3 linked regions of the Acaryochloris sp. CCMEE 5410 genome follow. The main gene of each other region encodes a partner of the protein of the gene in region 2 in a complex. Links are inferred from orthologs where the notes say so. Each region holds a gene or a part of one and is shown on either strand. Other genes may lie near its edges.

What was found.
Region 1: the proteins of accD (region 2) and ON05_RS03325 are in contact, whole or in part, in a solved structure (PDB 8UXZ), measured with the Escherichia coli proteins. The link is inferred for Acaryochloris sp. CCMEE 5410 from one-to-one orthologs.
Region 3: the proteins of accD (region 2) and accC are in contact, whole or in part, in a solved structure (PDB 8UXZ), measured with the Escherichia coli proteins. The link is inferred for Acaryochloris sp. CCMEE 5410 from one-to-one orthologs.

The regions. Positions count from the first base shown.
Region 1 is NZ_AFEJ02000001.1:763,947-768,570, reverse strand. The notes cover bases 1,161-3,958. They hold ON05_RS03325 (acetyl-CoA carboxylase carboxyltransferase subunit alpha), read left to right. Parts: upstream 1,161-1,969; coding sequence 1,970-2,947; downstream 2,948-3,958. Other genes in these bases: ON05_RS03320 (SDR family oxidoreductase), read left to right, coding at 3,166-3,891; fabG (3-oxoacyl-[acyl-carrier-protein] reductase), read left to right, coding at 1,161-1,755. Outside these bases: ON05_RS03335 (TRC40/GET3/ArsA family transport-energizing ATPase), read left to right, coding at 1-938; more of fabG, read left to right, coding at 1,012-1,160; GTP cyclohydrolase I FolE, read left to right, coding at 3,998-4,624. UniProt on the Escherichia coli protein: Component of the acetyl coenzyme A carboxylase (ACC) complex. First, biotin carboxylase catalyzes the carboxylation of biotin on its carrier protein (BCCP) and then the CO(2) group is transferred by the carboxyltransferase to acetyl-CoA to form malonyl-CoA.
Region 2 is NZ_AFEJ02000001.1:2,557,024-2,561,755, reverse strand. What follows is about bases 1,301-4,206. They hold accD (acetyl-CoA carboxylase, carboxyltransferase subunit beta), read left to right. Parts: upstream 1,301-2,249; coding sequence 2,250-3,164; downstream 3,165-4,206. Other genes in these bases: psbV2 (photosystem II cytochrome PsbV2), read left to right, coding at 4,155-4,206; psbV (photosystem II cytochrome c-550), read left to right, coding at 3,689-4,177; ON05_RS11580 (translation initiation factor IF-2), read left to right, coding at 3,216-3,479; ON05_RS11590 (hypothetical protein), read right to left, coding at 1,489-1,668. In the rest of the region: sir (sulfite reductase, ferredoxin dependent), read right to left, coding at 1-1,116; more of psbV2, read left to right, coding at 4,207-4,732.
Region 3 is NZ_AFEJ02000002.1:2,002,132-2,006,925, reverse strand. Bases 1,279-4,246 are described here. They hold accC (acetyl-CoA carboxylase biotin carboxylase subunit), read left to right. Parts: upstream 1,279-2,071; coding sequence 2,072-3,421; downstream 3,422-4,246. Other genes in these bases: ON05_RS30055 (photosystem II reaction center X protein), read left to right, coding at 4,060-4,182; ON05_RS30060 (YggT family protein), read right to left, coding at 3,507-3,791; ON05_RS30070 (hypothetical protein), read left to right, coding at 1,279-1,795. Also shown: more of ON05_RS30070, read left to right, coding at 1-1,278; ON05_RS30050 (Ycf66 family protein), read left to right, coding at 4,627-4,794. UniProt on the Escherichia coli protein: This protein is a component of the acetyl coenzyme A carboxylase complex; first, biotin carboxylase catalyzes the carboxylation of the carrier protein and then the transcarboxylase transfers the carboxyl group to form malonyl-CoA.

The sequences.
Region 1 (4,624 bases), 1.8 Mb from region 2 along the record:
ACATTACCCAGGTGCTGCAGGCCAGAGGACTTGAAGGGGTACAGGCGGAAGAGCTGGCCATTCTCCCCGGTATGGATGAGATATTCAGCTTGGTGCGGATGAAGCGTCACTACGATGAGGGCACCTATGATGTCCTCGTGATTGACTCAGCACCGACCGGGACGGCCCTTCGTCTCCTAAGCTTGCCGGAAGTGGGCGGCTGGTATATGCGTCGGTTTTATAAGCCCTTCCAGCGCATGTCTGTGACCCTCAGGCCTCTGGTAGAGCCCTTCTTTAAGCCTATTGTCGGATTCTCACTGCCTGACGAAGAAGTGATGGATGCCCCCTATGAGTTCTATGAGCAGATTGAAGCCCTAGAGAAAGTACTGACAGACAATACCCAAACCTCCGTTCGCCTAGTCACCAATCCAGAAAAAATGGTGATCAAGGAATCTTTGAGAGCCCATGCCTATTTGAGCCTGTATAACGTCTCCACGGATATGGTGGTGGCCAACCGAATTATTCCTGACCATGTCTCTGATCCGTTCTTTATGCATTGGAAACAGAACCAGAACCAATATCGCCAGGAAATTCACGATAACTTCCAGCCCTTGCCCGTCAAAGAAGTGCCCCTCTTTCAAGAAGAGATGTGTGGGTTAGAAGCACTGGAGCGCTTGAAAGAGACCTTATATGACCAAGAAGATCCGACTCAGGTCTATCACAAGGAGACCACTTTAAGAGTGATTCAGGAGCAGGGACAGTACAGCTTAGAAGTGTATCTCCCCGGAATCCCCAAAAGCCAAGTGGAGTTGAGTAAAACAGCCGATGAGCTGAATATCAGAATTGGTAATCACCGCCGTAATTTGGTTCTGCCCCAAGCTCTTGCTGCAATGCAGCCTGCCGGGGCCAAGATGGAAGAAGATTACCTCAAAATTAAGTTTAGTGGGGCTGCGGCATAGCCCACTGATACATCGATTCCGCCCCCGCAATGTCATAAGATAGTTGAGCAGATTTTTTGGCTCAGAACCGTTCATGAATTCATTGCAAGATAAGGTCGCAATCGTTACGGGTGCCTCTCGAGGGATTGGACGGGCTACCGCTTTGGCCCTAGCAGGTGAAGGGGCCAAAGTCGTCATTAACTATGCCAACTCTAGCGGTGCAGCGGATGCTGTCGTCGCCGAAATTACGGGTCAAGGAGGAGAAGTATTAGCCTTTCAGGCCAATGTGGCAGAAGCTGATCAGGTGGATACCCTATTTAAGACCGTGCTCGATAAATGGGGGCGGGCCGATGTATTGGTTAATAATGCAGGCATTACCCGAGATACTTTGTTGTTACGGATGAAGCCGGAAGATTGGCAAGCCGTGATTAATCTCAATCTCACTGGAGTCTATCTCTGTACTCGGGCTGTTAGTAAGGTGATGCTCAAACAGCGCTCCGGTCGAATTATCAATATTGCTTCGGTCGCAGGACAAATGGGGAACCCAGGACAGGCCAACTACAGTGCTGCTAAGGCAGGGGTCATTGGTTTTACCAAGACGGTGGCCAAGGAGATGGCGTCTCGGGGAGTGACGGTGAATGCAGTGGCCCCTGGATTTATCGCCACGGATATGACGGAGGGGTTAGGGTCCGAAGAGATTATCAAATTTATCCCCCTGGGTCGATATGGCCAACCTGAGGAAGTGGCCGGTATGATTCGGTTTTTAGCGGCTGACCCTGCCAGTGCCTATATTACGGGCCAGGTCTTTAATGTGGATGGTGGCATGGTGATGGCTTAGGCGATTTCCCTATTTCTAGAGATAGGATCGCTGTGGCGTCCCCCTTTATTGTGTAGTATTTTAAAGTGTTCTTAATGAAGTTGAGTTTGTTATCAAGCCAGCTTGAGGGTATTTGTTGCCCAGGGCACCCTTGATAGGATCGATTAATTGTCTTTGGCACTATTAATCAGGACAACAAGGCTGAATTGTTTATCTTCTGACTAGGTATCTGCGAATGGCTGTTTCCGATCGCAAACTCCAACTGCTTGATTTTGAAAAACCCTTAGCTGAATTAGAGGATCGAATTGAGCAGATCCGCAACCTTTCGGAGCAGAATGGTGTGGATGTGACCGATCAAATTACTCAGCTCGAAGATCGAGCCGATCAGCTTCGGCAAGAGATTTTTAGCAGCTTAACCCCAATGCAAGAGCTGCAACTGGCCAGACACCCTCGGCGACCCAGCACCTTGGACTATATCCATGCCATTAGTGATGAATGGATGGAATTGCATGGCGATCGACGGGGCCATGATGATCCAGCTATTGTCGGCGGTGTGGGTCGGATTGGTGGCCAGCCTGTGTTGATGTTGGGCCATCAAAAAGGGCGCGACACGAAGGATAATGTAGCCCGCAACTTTGGTATGCCTTTTCCGAGTGGGTATCGGAAAGCCATGCGATTAATGGATCATGCGGATCGGTTTGGCTTACCGATTATCTCTTTTATTGATACTCCTGCGGCTTGGGCCGGGTTAGAAGCTGAACAGTTTGGCCAAGGCGAAGCGATTGCCCTCAACCTCCGAGAAATGTTCCGACTCGATGTACCTATTATCTGTACTGTGATTGGAGAAGGGGGATCTGGGGGGGCCTTGGGAATCGGTGTCGGTGATCGGCTATTGATGTTTGAACATTCGATCTATAGCGTTGCGCCACCGGAGGCCTGTGCGGCGATCCTTTGGCGGGATGCCCAAGAAGGCCCTCAAGCTGCGGAAGCCCTCAAAATTACGGCGACGGATTTGCAAGAACTGGGGATAATCGACCAAATTTTGCCTGAGCCCCCTGGAGGAGCGCATGTTAATCCTATTAAGGCTGCAAATATTATTAAAACTGCGATTTTAAGTAATTTAGAAGAATTATGGCGTCTTAGCCCCCAAGAGCGTCGCCAACAGCGCTATCATAAGTTTCGGAATATGGGGATTTTTTCCCAGCTTCCTTGAGTATGCGCTCCATCTTGAACCAGTGGTATGATTACAGGGGCGCAACATTTGTTTACAATTAGCGTAAGCTCACGCGCTTTGACTGCCTCTCATCTGCGCTGATAGCTTCAAGGAGTCTACACCCGTCTTTTAAGTCCCTCAATGATTTGCTCGTTCATCTCGCAGAAGCGTTTGTTGTTGGGCAAGTTTTTACCGAGTATTGATTTTAGGAATTTTGCATGACTGCTCAACGGAAACTGCGAGCTCTGATTACAGGAGCGAGCAGGGGTATTGGTCGGGCCACGGCCGAAGCATTTGCTGCGTCCAATATTGATTTGGTTTTAGTCAGCCGCTCTCAAGCTCAGCTGGATGAATTAGCGCAGACTCTTCAAGAACAAGGGGTCGAAGTCCGTGGGGTTGCGATTAACTTGTCTGAAGTTGGCCAGGTAAAGTCTCAGATCAGTCAACTTTTAGATCAGGTCGGCTCCATTGATATTTTGATTAATAATGCTGGGATGGGGTATACCGGTGAGCTGATTGATATGCCTTTGGCTGATTGGCAAAGGGTGCTGGGTCTGAACGTGACCAGTGTATTTGAATGTGTGCAAGCGGTGTTGCCTGGGATGCGATCGCAACAGCAAGGCACCATCATTAATATCGTTTCCATTGCAGGGCAACAGGCGTTTCCCCAGTGGGGGGCCTATTGTGCCAGTAAGTTTGCCTTAATGGGGTTGACCAAGTCCCTCGCCCAGGAAGAGCGTCCCCACGGGATTCGGGTGACAGCCGTTTGCCCAGGGGCTGTGAATACGCCTTTGTGGGACACAGACACCGTAGATGCCGATTTTGACCGTAGCGCTATGCTCAAACCTGAGAATGTGGCTCAGTCGATTTTACATATTGTCCAGATGCCTCAAAATGCGGTGATTGAGGAGCTTGTCTTGATGCCGAACGCGGGGACATTCTAAATCTCCTTTTCGTTATCAACCCCCAACTCTTCTGTCAAATTTCCTACAATTAACTGAAACAATGACTACTTTTTCTCCTAAACCTTCTGATCAAGCTAATTCTTCTATGAACTCAACTTCTAATAACGCTCAGCTTCGCCCCGATCGCAGCTTATCTCAACGGACCAAGGAGAAAGAGACCCATCGTCAAGCTAGCAAAGAAGAGATGATGGGAGCCGTAGAAACGATGCTGCTAGGGGTTGGTGAAGACCCAGAGCGGGAAGGTTTACTGAAAACCCCGAAGCGGGTGGCTGAAGCCATGCGGTTTCTCACGAGTGGCTATCAGCAGTCTTTAGAAGATTTGGTGAACAATGCCATTTTTGATGAAGGCCATGATGAAATGGTCCTCGTTCGAGATATTGATGCCTTTAGCTTGTGTGAGCATCATATGTTGCCCTTTATCGGCAAGGCTCACGTGGCATATATCCCGAATCAGAAGGTGATTGGTCTGAGTAAGCTGGCCCGTATCGTCGAAATGTATTCTCGCCGTCTGCAGGTGCAAGAAAGATTGACTCGCCAAATCGCAGAAGCGGTACAAACGGCTTTAGAACCCAAGGGTGTGGCGGTAGTTATGGAAGCTAGCCATATGTGTATGGTGATGCGGGGTGTACAAAAGCCGGGCTCCTGGACGGTAACGAGCTCCATGGTCGGGGTCTTTCAGGACGATCATAAAACCCGAGAAGAGTTCTTAAAT
Region 2 (4,732 bases):
GAGCTGACCATCGCCTTGCTCATGCCAGCCGAGGTAATCTTCATACTTAAACTCAGGCAATGGGCGGCTGGGGGCAACTGACTTACCAAAATACTGCTCAACAACGCTGCGAAATTTATCAATGCCCCAGTCGTTGACCAGGTATTTCATGCGGGCATGGCGACGCTGCTGGCGGTCACCATAATCTCGTTGCGTGGCAACGATGGCTTTGACTAGGTCATAGACATCTTCTTTGGCCACAAAGCCCAGTGGATCGGCAATGCGAGCAAAGGTCTCTTCTTTTTTATGGGTGCGGCCCATGCCACCCCCCACAAATACGTTAAATCCTTGTAATTCGTCCTGGTCATCCAGGATAACCACTAGACCCACATCCTGGGTGTAGAGATCAATGGAGTTATCGCCTGGGACAGTAACGGCAATCTTAAACTTCCGGGGCATGTAATGTTGCCCGTAGATTGGCTCTTCGTCATCGTCTAGGTTAGTGCCGTTGGTATTGCGCTGGCGAGCCGCTTTGACCTCAGGATGCTCTTCTGCGGATAAGAATTTTTCCCCATCCAACCAAATCTCGTAGTAAGCGCCCGTTTGGGGAGTGAGTAAATCGGCAATCCGATTGGCATACTCTTGGGCATAGACATAGTCGGGACGATTAACATAGGGCGCTGGCGGGGCCATCACATTGCGGTTCAAATCTCCACAGGCTCCTAGGGTAGACCCCATGCTATGAATGATGGCGGCCATCACCGTTTTCAGATTCTGTTTGACAATGCCGTGAATCTGGAACCCTTGGCGGGTGGTGGCTCGCAGGGTTTGATTGCCGTAGGTCTCGCTGAGTTCATCCAGGGTTTTGTAGAGCTGTGCTGGGATAAATCCACCGGGACTGCGAGTCCGCAGCATAAACTGATAGTCTTTTTCCTGCCCTTTCGCTCGATTATCACGATTATCTTGCTGATAGGAGCCATGAAATTTGAGGATCTGAATGGCTTCTTCTGGCAAATTTCTCGCATCCGTTTGGAGTTCTGCAATTAACGGATGGCGTAGATGATGACTGCGCTCTTTAATCCCTTCCAGTTTGGAAAGCTTAGGCGGAGTCGGTTGTTTAGGGGGAGCATTGACCATGAGGAAATAGGCAGTTGATGACAATGTTTAGGTAGCGAATCGAACGATTCCTACCCTTAAGAAAAGGCTAGGCTAACGTCAATATATCCGAGCAATTCTAACGCGGAGATATTAATGCCCGGTAAGTCGGTCGGGATATCGATGAATCACCTCTTATCTTATCACTGCTTCCTTTGAGCAAACCGTGACAGACCCAAACAATGTCATAGGTGAGTCCAACTCATCAACGTTGGAACTTAAGCTTTTTTACCAACTAGGCTTGCTCAAGATGAATGCACACTAGCGCCGCTAGTGTGCATTCACTTTATCTAAAACTCAAAAACCCTGGATGAGGCCCAAGCGAAAACGCCCAAAAGTCCACCCTTTATGGCGCTAGCGTTGGGGATCATGATTGGGTAAACACTGCCGCATCCAACATCGGTTCAAATACTCAATCCGATATTGTTGCCAAAAACGGCCTGGATTGAGAACCAGTTTAATGTCCGAATGGAATAAGGGCTGATTGAGATATTGCCAAACGGGAAACCAATTTTGATGAGACTTAGAAATCATGACAGTTTTAGGATGTTGGGTGACTCAAGCGTTTAATCCAGGTAGGCTCAGCATAGCTAAGCCCTTGTACACGTCCCATGTCCTTGAAAGGCCCAATCTTAATAACTTTCATGAAGAATGAAGAGATCTCAAGAGGGATCCCTAAAAGTTATGTAAAATTCAGCCCAAGCAGATGGCAAAGGTGCTTGTCCAGCTGATTGTGATTTGGAATAAAAGACGCGCTCCGTATACGCTTAGAGTGCCCATAAATGTCGTAACATTTGTCACCGAATTTCTGCGATTCCCAAAAACTTTACAAACGACAAAATATTTAAGACGCCAAGTGCCAGCGACAAAGTTTATGATTAATTAATAATTTTATTACAAAACCCACAAGCAATTCGGCCATAGTGGAGGATGCGTTATGTCCTCACGGCTAGCCCGATGAATGGGCAAGGTCACACTGTATTCGTTTCTAGGCAAAGCGGGGGAGACTTTGTTGTTGAACGTCTCAAATGGGTGAGGGTAACGGTAACCTTATGCCTCAATTGCTGCGGTCTTGCAGGTGCTGAGTTCATTTTTGAAAGGAATCAAGCGTTTCCATGTCTTTATTTGATTGGTTTGCAAATCGACGAAAATCTCATCCTGTGACCAAAGCACAGCCAGAACGAGAAATCTCTGATGGCTTATGGTCGAAGTGTGAGTCGTGCGGTGCTTTAACCTACACCAAAGATTTACGGGCCAATCAAATGGTGTGCCTAGAATGTGGTCATCATATGCGCGTCTCAAGTGATGAGCGGATTGCGCAGCTGATTGATGCAGAAACCTGGGTGGCGATGGACAATAACTTGGTCGCCTGTGACCCCCTTCAGTTTCGAGATCGCAAAGCCTATTGCGATCGCATTCAGGAATACCAAAGCAAAACTGGTCTACAGGACGCTGTCCAAACAGGGGTGGGTGAACTTGACGGCTTGTCTCTCGCCTTGGGTGTCATGGACTTCCGGTTTATGGGAGGCAGTATGGGGTCCGTCGTTGGCGAGAAACTGACCCGTTTGATCGAGCATGCCACGCAAAACCGTCTTCCTCTCGTGATCGTTTGTGCGTCCGGTGGTGCTCGCATGCAAGAAGGGATGCTGAGCCTAATGCAAATGGCGAAAACCTCTGCCGCGCTAGATCAGCACAGAACCAACCGCTTACTCTATATCCCCGTACTCACTCACCCCACTACCGGTGGGGTGACCGCGAGCTTTGCGATGCTGGGGGATATGATTTTGGCTGAACCCAAAGCAACTATCGGCTTTGCCGGTCGCCGGGTGGTCGAACAGACCTTGCGAGAAAAGCTACCGGACGATTTTCAAACGGCAGAATATTTGCTCGGCCATGGATTTGTAGATGCCATTGTTCCGAGACCAGAGTTAAAGCGAACCTTAGCCCAGCTGATTCGCATTCATGCTCAAATGCCGATGGCCTCAGATGTTTCACCTACCGCTGTTCCAGTTGCCGCTGCTGTTGAATAGGGGATAGGGGACTGAACCTTGATCCTCTTCCATTCCAGATTTGACCAATTTATGGAATCTGGATTTGGGAAAGGGACGCCTCAATGGCATGATATTAGATGGGTCAACCTTAATAAAATCAGTACGTTAATGATTATGGGGTTTGCAGACCTGTCAATCTCGGAAATAGCAGAGGACTATCATCTCTCTATCGAAGAGGTTTGTACATTATGCGATCGTTTGGGTGTCGCTTATAAAGCGCCCCACACCCGTTTAGCCCTGGAGGATGTCAAAGCACTTATTTTAGAAATTTTGGCTAACCAAGAAAATACCTAAGATCAAACCAATAGGTGACGACTCAGGTTTTAATTCAATTAAGCCTAAAACTGTTTTACTGCTTTATTCATGCCTTTTCCTCTTCTCATTTCTGTGGACTTCCATCACTGTCACCAGCAACGGGCAGGTTTAGATAGAGTACCCAGTTCTGTAGAGTGGATTTAACTGTGTTGAGAGCCTGATAATTAAACGAAATTGAAAGGAGAACTATGCTGAAAAGATACATGTTGCTGGCGGTGGCTACAGTATTTTTTGCTTTTCAAGTATTAACCAGTACTGCAACTGCTGCTGAATTAGATGATGCGACTCGAACAGTTGCGTTAAATGAGGGGAGTACCGTTACTCTATCCACTCAGCAAGCGAAAGAGGGCCAGCGCTTATTCAACTTTGCCTGTGCGAACTGCCACATTGGTGGTGATACAAAAACAAATCCCAGTATCAACTTGTCTTCAGCTAGCTTGGCAGGCGCTAACCCCCGACGTGACAACGTTGAAGGTCTTGTGGATTATATGAACAATCCCACAACCTACGATGGTTTTGACACCATTTCTGAAGTGCATCCTAGTACTCAAAGTACAGATGTCTTCCCTCTAATGAGAAACCTGTCTGATGAGGATCTATTCGACATCGCAGGTCATATTCTCATCCAGCCTTCAGTGATTGGTGATCAGTGGGGTGGCGGTAAAGCCAACCGTTAAGTGTCCATTGGTTGTTGACCAGTATGAACGACGTTATCTTTATAAAGTTCATATTCAAGGCGGGCATCAAATGCTGAAATCGTGGCTCAAATGTTGTTTTCTTGCAGTTCTTTGGGTTTGTTTGGGAGTTTTCCCCAACAGTTTCATCGCCCAAGCTGGAGATATTGAGGACTATATTGTTCGGTATCTCAAGGTGACAGAACCTGTCCCTATCGTGATGGATGCGTCTGGAGAAACCCAGTTGTTTTCTCCAGAAGAGCTATCGGATGGGAAACGGTTATTTGACGATAACTGTAAGAACTGCCATGTAGGTGGAGCGACATTGCCCAATCCTGTGCAATCTTTGTCAATGAAGAATTTGCAGGGGGCAACCCCTTCTCGGGATAACGTTGCTAATCTCATTGAATTCCAACGAGAGCCAACCATTTATGATGGTAGCGATGTTAGCTTTTGGTGCCGCCAGGTCCCGGATACTTGGCTGCCCGATAAAGAATTGGCAAATCTAGAAGCCTTTATTCTCAGAGCTGCTGAAGTAGCTAGAGGTTGGGGTACTGA
Region 3 (4,794 bases), on a different replicon or contig from region 2:
CACCATTGTTGTGTCCTGGGTGACCGGCATGACTGCCATGCAATGGTTATCCAGTTTACCGCCAACACCTAATTGCAAGCAGATTGCCGCTACCCTCTCTGAGGCAGAGCAGTTGGAGTGTGCTGACAAGCTTGCTCGTAAAGGGACGGTTAAAGATATTAAAGCGGCCCTAGCCATTGCGGATAAATGGGATGAGGAACATCCTCTCTATCCCCGGGTATCTCTGCTATCTGACGAATGGTCTCGTTCGATTTTAGGGTTGGCGCGGCGAGAAATCTCCAAAGGTAATCTCAAAGAAGCCATTAGTCTGGCGAAAGAAGTGCCAGAGGCAAGTAGCATTCAACCTGAGTCCAAACGCCTGATCAAACGTTGGGAAGCGAATTGGGACGCGGGAGAAGAATCCCTAGAGAATGCTCGAACAGCCATTAAGAAGCAGGATTGGACCCAGGCGGCTCTACAGGTTCGGTCTCTAGTCCAACTGGGAGATGGCTATTGGTCCGATCAAGCCGATAAGATCCTGGGGGATATGGCGATTGAGAAAAAAGCCTTTCAAGATCTTTATAAAGCGCAAGATATCGCTGCCTATGGTCGCGCTAAAGACTTATCGGAAGCGATTCAGCTGGCCAGCAAAATTGATCCCAAGCGCCTTGCTAAAGAAGAAGTCCAACAAAATATTGAAAAGTGGAGTCAGAAGCTTCTGGACTTGTCAGAAGAGCACCAAGAGTATGGCCAGTTCCAAGAAGCCATTGCGGCTGCTCAACGGATTCCACCCAATACTAAAGCGGCTAAGAACGCAACGACATTAGTGCAGCTCAGTCGGGCTGAAGCAACAGTGGAGGAGGATGACTTCTACAGCTATATCCATGCTTGGACCTTAGCGGAGCAGATTGATCGCAAGAGTGACTTGTTTGAAAAAAATCGCGATCGCGTTGAAGCCTGGGAACAAAAAATTCAAAATACTGGCCAGCTCCATTTGGCGAAATTCTTCGCCAATATTGATAACGTTCATACCTATCAGTTGGCCATGGATCATGCGGCCCTGATTGGTACAGAGAAACCGGGTCGAATTCAGGCCCAAACCTTGATTGCCCAATGGAATCAACAGATCAATACCTTCCAAGATCGTCAGGTCTTGGCTCGGGCTCGTCAATTTGCCACCCAAAATACGACGGCAGGGTTCCAAGCGGCCATTGTAGAGGCACGGAAAGTAGAGTTTGGCAATCCGTTACGGGATGAAGCCCAAACCCTGATGCAAGAATGGGAAGGCTCTATTGAGAAGGTGGAAGATCAGCCGATTCTAGATGAAGCTCGTAAGCTTGCTAAGGCTGGCAAGCTCAATGACGCAATTAAAACCGCTGAACAAATTGAATCAGGACGATCCCTCCATCGAGAAGCCCAAGACGATATCTATACCTGGGTTGCTGAAATTCAATCCGTGGAAGACCGCCCCATTCTGAGCGAAGCCAATGCCCTAGCGCGAAATGGACGTTTGTCTGATGCGATCGCAACGGCCTCCCAGATTGGGTACGGTCGAGCCCTCTATTACGAGGCGCAGGATAAGATTGCTGCGTGGGCTGCTGAACGGGATGCAATTTATGCGTCTCGACGGCGACGAGAAGAGCCTCGGTATGAGCCTGAACCCCGCTATGAGCCCGAACCTCGATATGAACAGGAACCCGTTCCAGTTCAGCAGCAGGCTCCACCGGCAGCACCGCCACCGGCTGAAACCTATGCCCCGGATCCCGATGCGGAGCTCTCTCGACCGGTCATCCTTGATCCCACGGCTGCAGAATAGCAGCGACTTAAATGAACGTTGATGGCTGAGGTAGGAAAGGCTATCCTCATGTATTTGCCCTACCCCTCATTCCTAAAATGACAAGAGGAATCTTGGCTGCATCTGCATGATACGATAGCTCTGGATTTTACTTTTGACACTGCTTACCGCTACTGGACGAATGTGTGGTGGGATTTCGCTTCACGCAGCTCCTTAGGGGTTCAGACTTGGGGCGTGTAGCAGGTTCGTCCTGGGTCATTGCGAGAAGGTTATTGAGCGTTACGCTCCTGTTAAAACATGCGTTTTTCTAAGATTTTAATTGCGAATCGGGGCGAGATTGCCTTGAGGATACTCCGAACCTGTGGAGAGATGGGAATTTCCACTGTTGCCGTTCATTCCACCGTGGATCAGCAATCTCTCAATGTGCAGTTGGCAGATGAAGCAGTCTGCATTGGAGAACCCGCCAGCAGTAAGAGTTACCTCAATATTCCCAATATTATTTCGGCTGCCTTAACGCGGAATGCGACGGCCATTCATCCGGGATATGGTTTCCTGGCCGAAAATGCCCGCTTTGCCGAGATCTGTGCCGATCATAAGATTCACTTTATTGGTCCTACCCCCGAAGCCATGAGGGCGATGGGAGATAAGTCTACGGCCAAAGAAACGATGCAAAAGGCTGGGGTTCCTACCGTCCCAGGAAGCGATGGCCTGGTACCGGATGAAGCGACGGCTAAAAAAATTGCGGATGATATGGGCTATCCGGTTATGGTCAAAGCCACGGCCGGGGGCGGTGGTCGAGGGATGCGCTTAGTGCGGGAACCTGAAAACTTAGGCAAGCTCTATTTAGCGGCCCAAGGCGAAGCAGAGGCTGCCTTTGGTAATCCTGGGGTCTATATTGAAAAATTTATCGAAAACCCTCGTCATATTGAATTTCAGATTTTTGCTGACAGCTATGGCAATGTGGTTCATTTGGGCGAGCGGGACTGCTCGATCCAGCGACGGCACCAAAAGTTACTGGAAGAATCCCCCAGCCCAGCCCTAAGCCCAGAGCTAAGAGAAAAAATGGGTTCCGCCGCTGTCCGGGCAGCTCAATCGATTGGCTATGTCGGTGCCGGCACCGTTGAGTTCCTGCTGTCTTCGACAGGAGAGTTCTATTTTATGGAGATGAATACCCGAATCCAGGTGGAACATCCGGTGACGGAAGTAACAACGGGCTTAGATTTGATTGCGGAGCAGATCCGCATTGCCCAGGGTGAAAAACTAAGTGTGACCCAAGATCAGGTGAAGCTAACGGGCCATGCCATCGAGTGCCGCATCAATGCCGAAGATCCTGACCATAATTTCCGCCCCCACCCAGGACGTATCAATGGCTATCTACCCCCTGGTGGGCCTGGGGTGCGGGTTGATTCTCATGTGTATACGGATTATGAGATTCCCCCTTATTATGATTCGCTGATTGGCAAACTCATTGTTTGGGGACGAGATCGACCGACTGCGATCGCACGGATGAAACGCGCCCTGCAAGAATGTGCAATTACTGGATTGCCCACCACTATTGGCTTTCATCAAAAAATTCTAGACACTCCAGAATTTATTCAAGGTGAGGTGTATACCAATTTCATTCAAGAAGTGATGGGATTGCAATGATGGTCTTGATGTGGCTGCTAGGTGGATTGCTTACATCGACTCTGACTTTCTTCCACCTCAATAAGGTGAGATGGACAAAAGCAGCCTAGAACAACATTCTCAGTAGACCTTGCTGCCCGAGGAGGACCTCCCGAAGCAGACTCGTGATACCGACCCAAATAATAGGTGTGATATCGACCCCTCCCATGGGTGGAATCAGTTTACGGGTGGGGATCAAAAAGGGTTCCGTTGGCCAGGTCGCCAAGGCAATCGGCATCTGATTGAGATCCACTTGGGGATACCAAGTGAGGATAATTCTGAAAATAAAGAGAAAGATAAACAGCCCTAGGCAAAAGCTGAGGCCCCAAATAAGTAGTGTCTCTATGGTCATAAAATGGTGTCCAACCCAGTACCCTGATATGTTTCAGTGTAGCGCGTTGTCTAGGGTTGGCATAGCAGCAGCAGTCGTTTGAAGCTGACTTGAGCTGGAGAGGGGCAGCTCACTATGCAGCTGGCGAGGCGCAAAAAAGTGATGTGAATACAAGGTTGGTATGGGGGCTATGTCTAAGTTGCCGTTAAGGAAGACTTCTCAATATCCTTACAAACCTTTAAGATTAGAGATGCTGTCGTAATATCAAAAAAATATGACTTCCATGTTAATGACCATTACCCCCTCTTTACAGGGTTTCTTTTATAGCATTCTTTTTGGAGCCATCGTGTTGGGTCTACTCGGCGGTGGATTCATCTTCTTTAGCCAAAAAGATAAGATTGTACGACGCTAGGTTTTTAGGGTGATTGTTGATCTCTAGCGTGGGCTACCTCAGTCCACCTCTAGCGCAATAATCACCTCAGCGTTTTGGTAGCTTCACTATTAATGCCATTTGGGGCAAAATATCTTAAAATATGTTTTCTTAAAGCACGGCTGGAAATACTGTTCAGCCGTGCTTCGTTTTTATAGGTTGATATGCCGCAGCGTCCTCATCATTCCTTTTTGTCACTTCCCCCCTACTTGCTGGGTGAGATTTCAACTGTATAAAGAAACTGAGATACCCCGCTCATCCCATTTGGACCCATAACTCGCTAGCATAGAGTTTGATCCAGGTGGGGTTGTATCGGTTAAATTACAATTTGCTTCCCTACAGCCAACCTAGCCGTTCTCCTTCGTTCCATTACTGATTGAGTATGCGGACCTTGGCTATCAGTCGTCACCCAGAGAGACATCCCAAGTGAATTTCGGTACTCCTGTTCCACTTATTGTTGGAGTTATTTTGATCGTCGGTGCGATCGCATTATTCTTTTTGGATAAAATCAAGCCGGGCTACCGTCGAGATTCCGATAATGTCTATGCCTTTCTCGGCTTACTAGCGGGTGTTATCCTCTTGGCCCACTTGGGT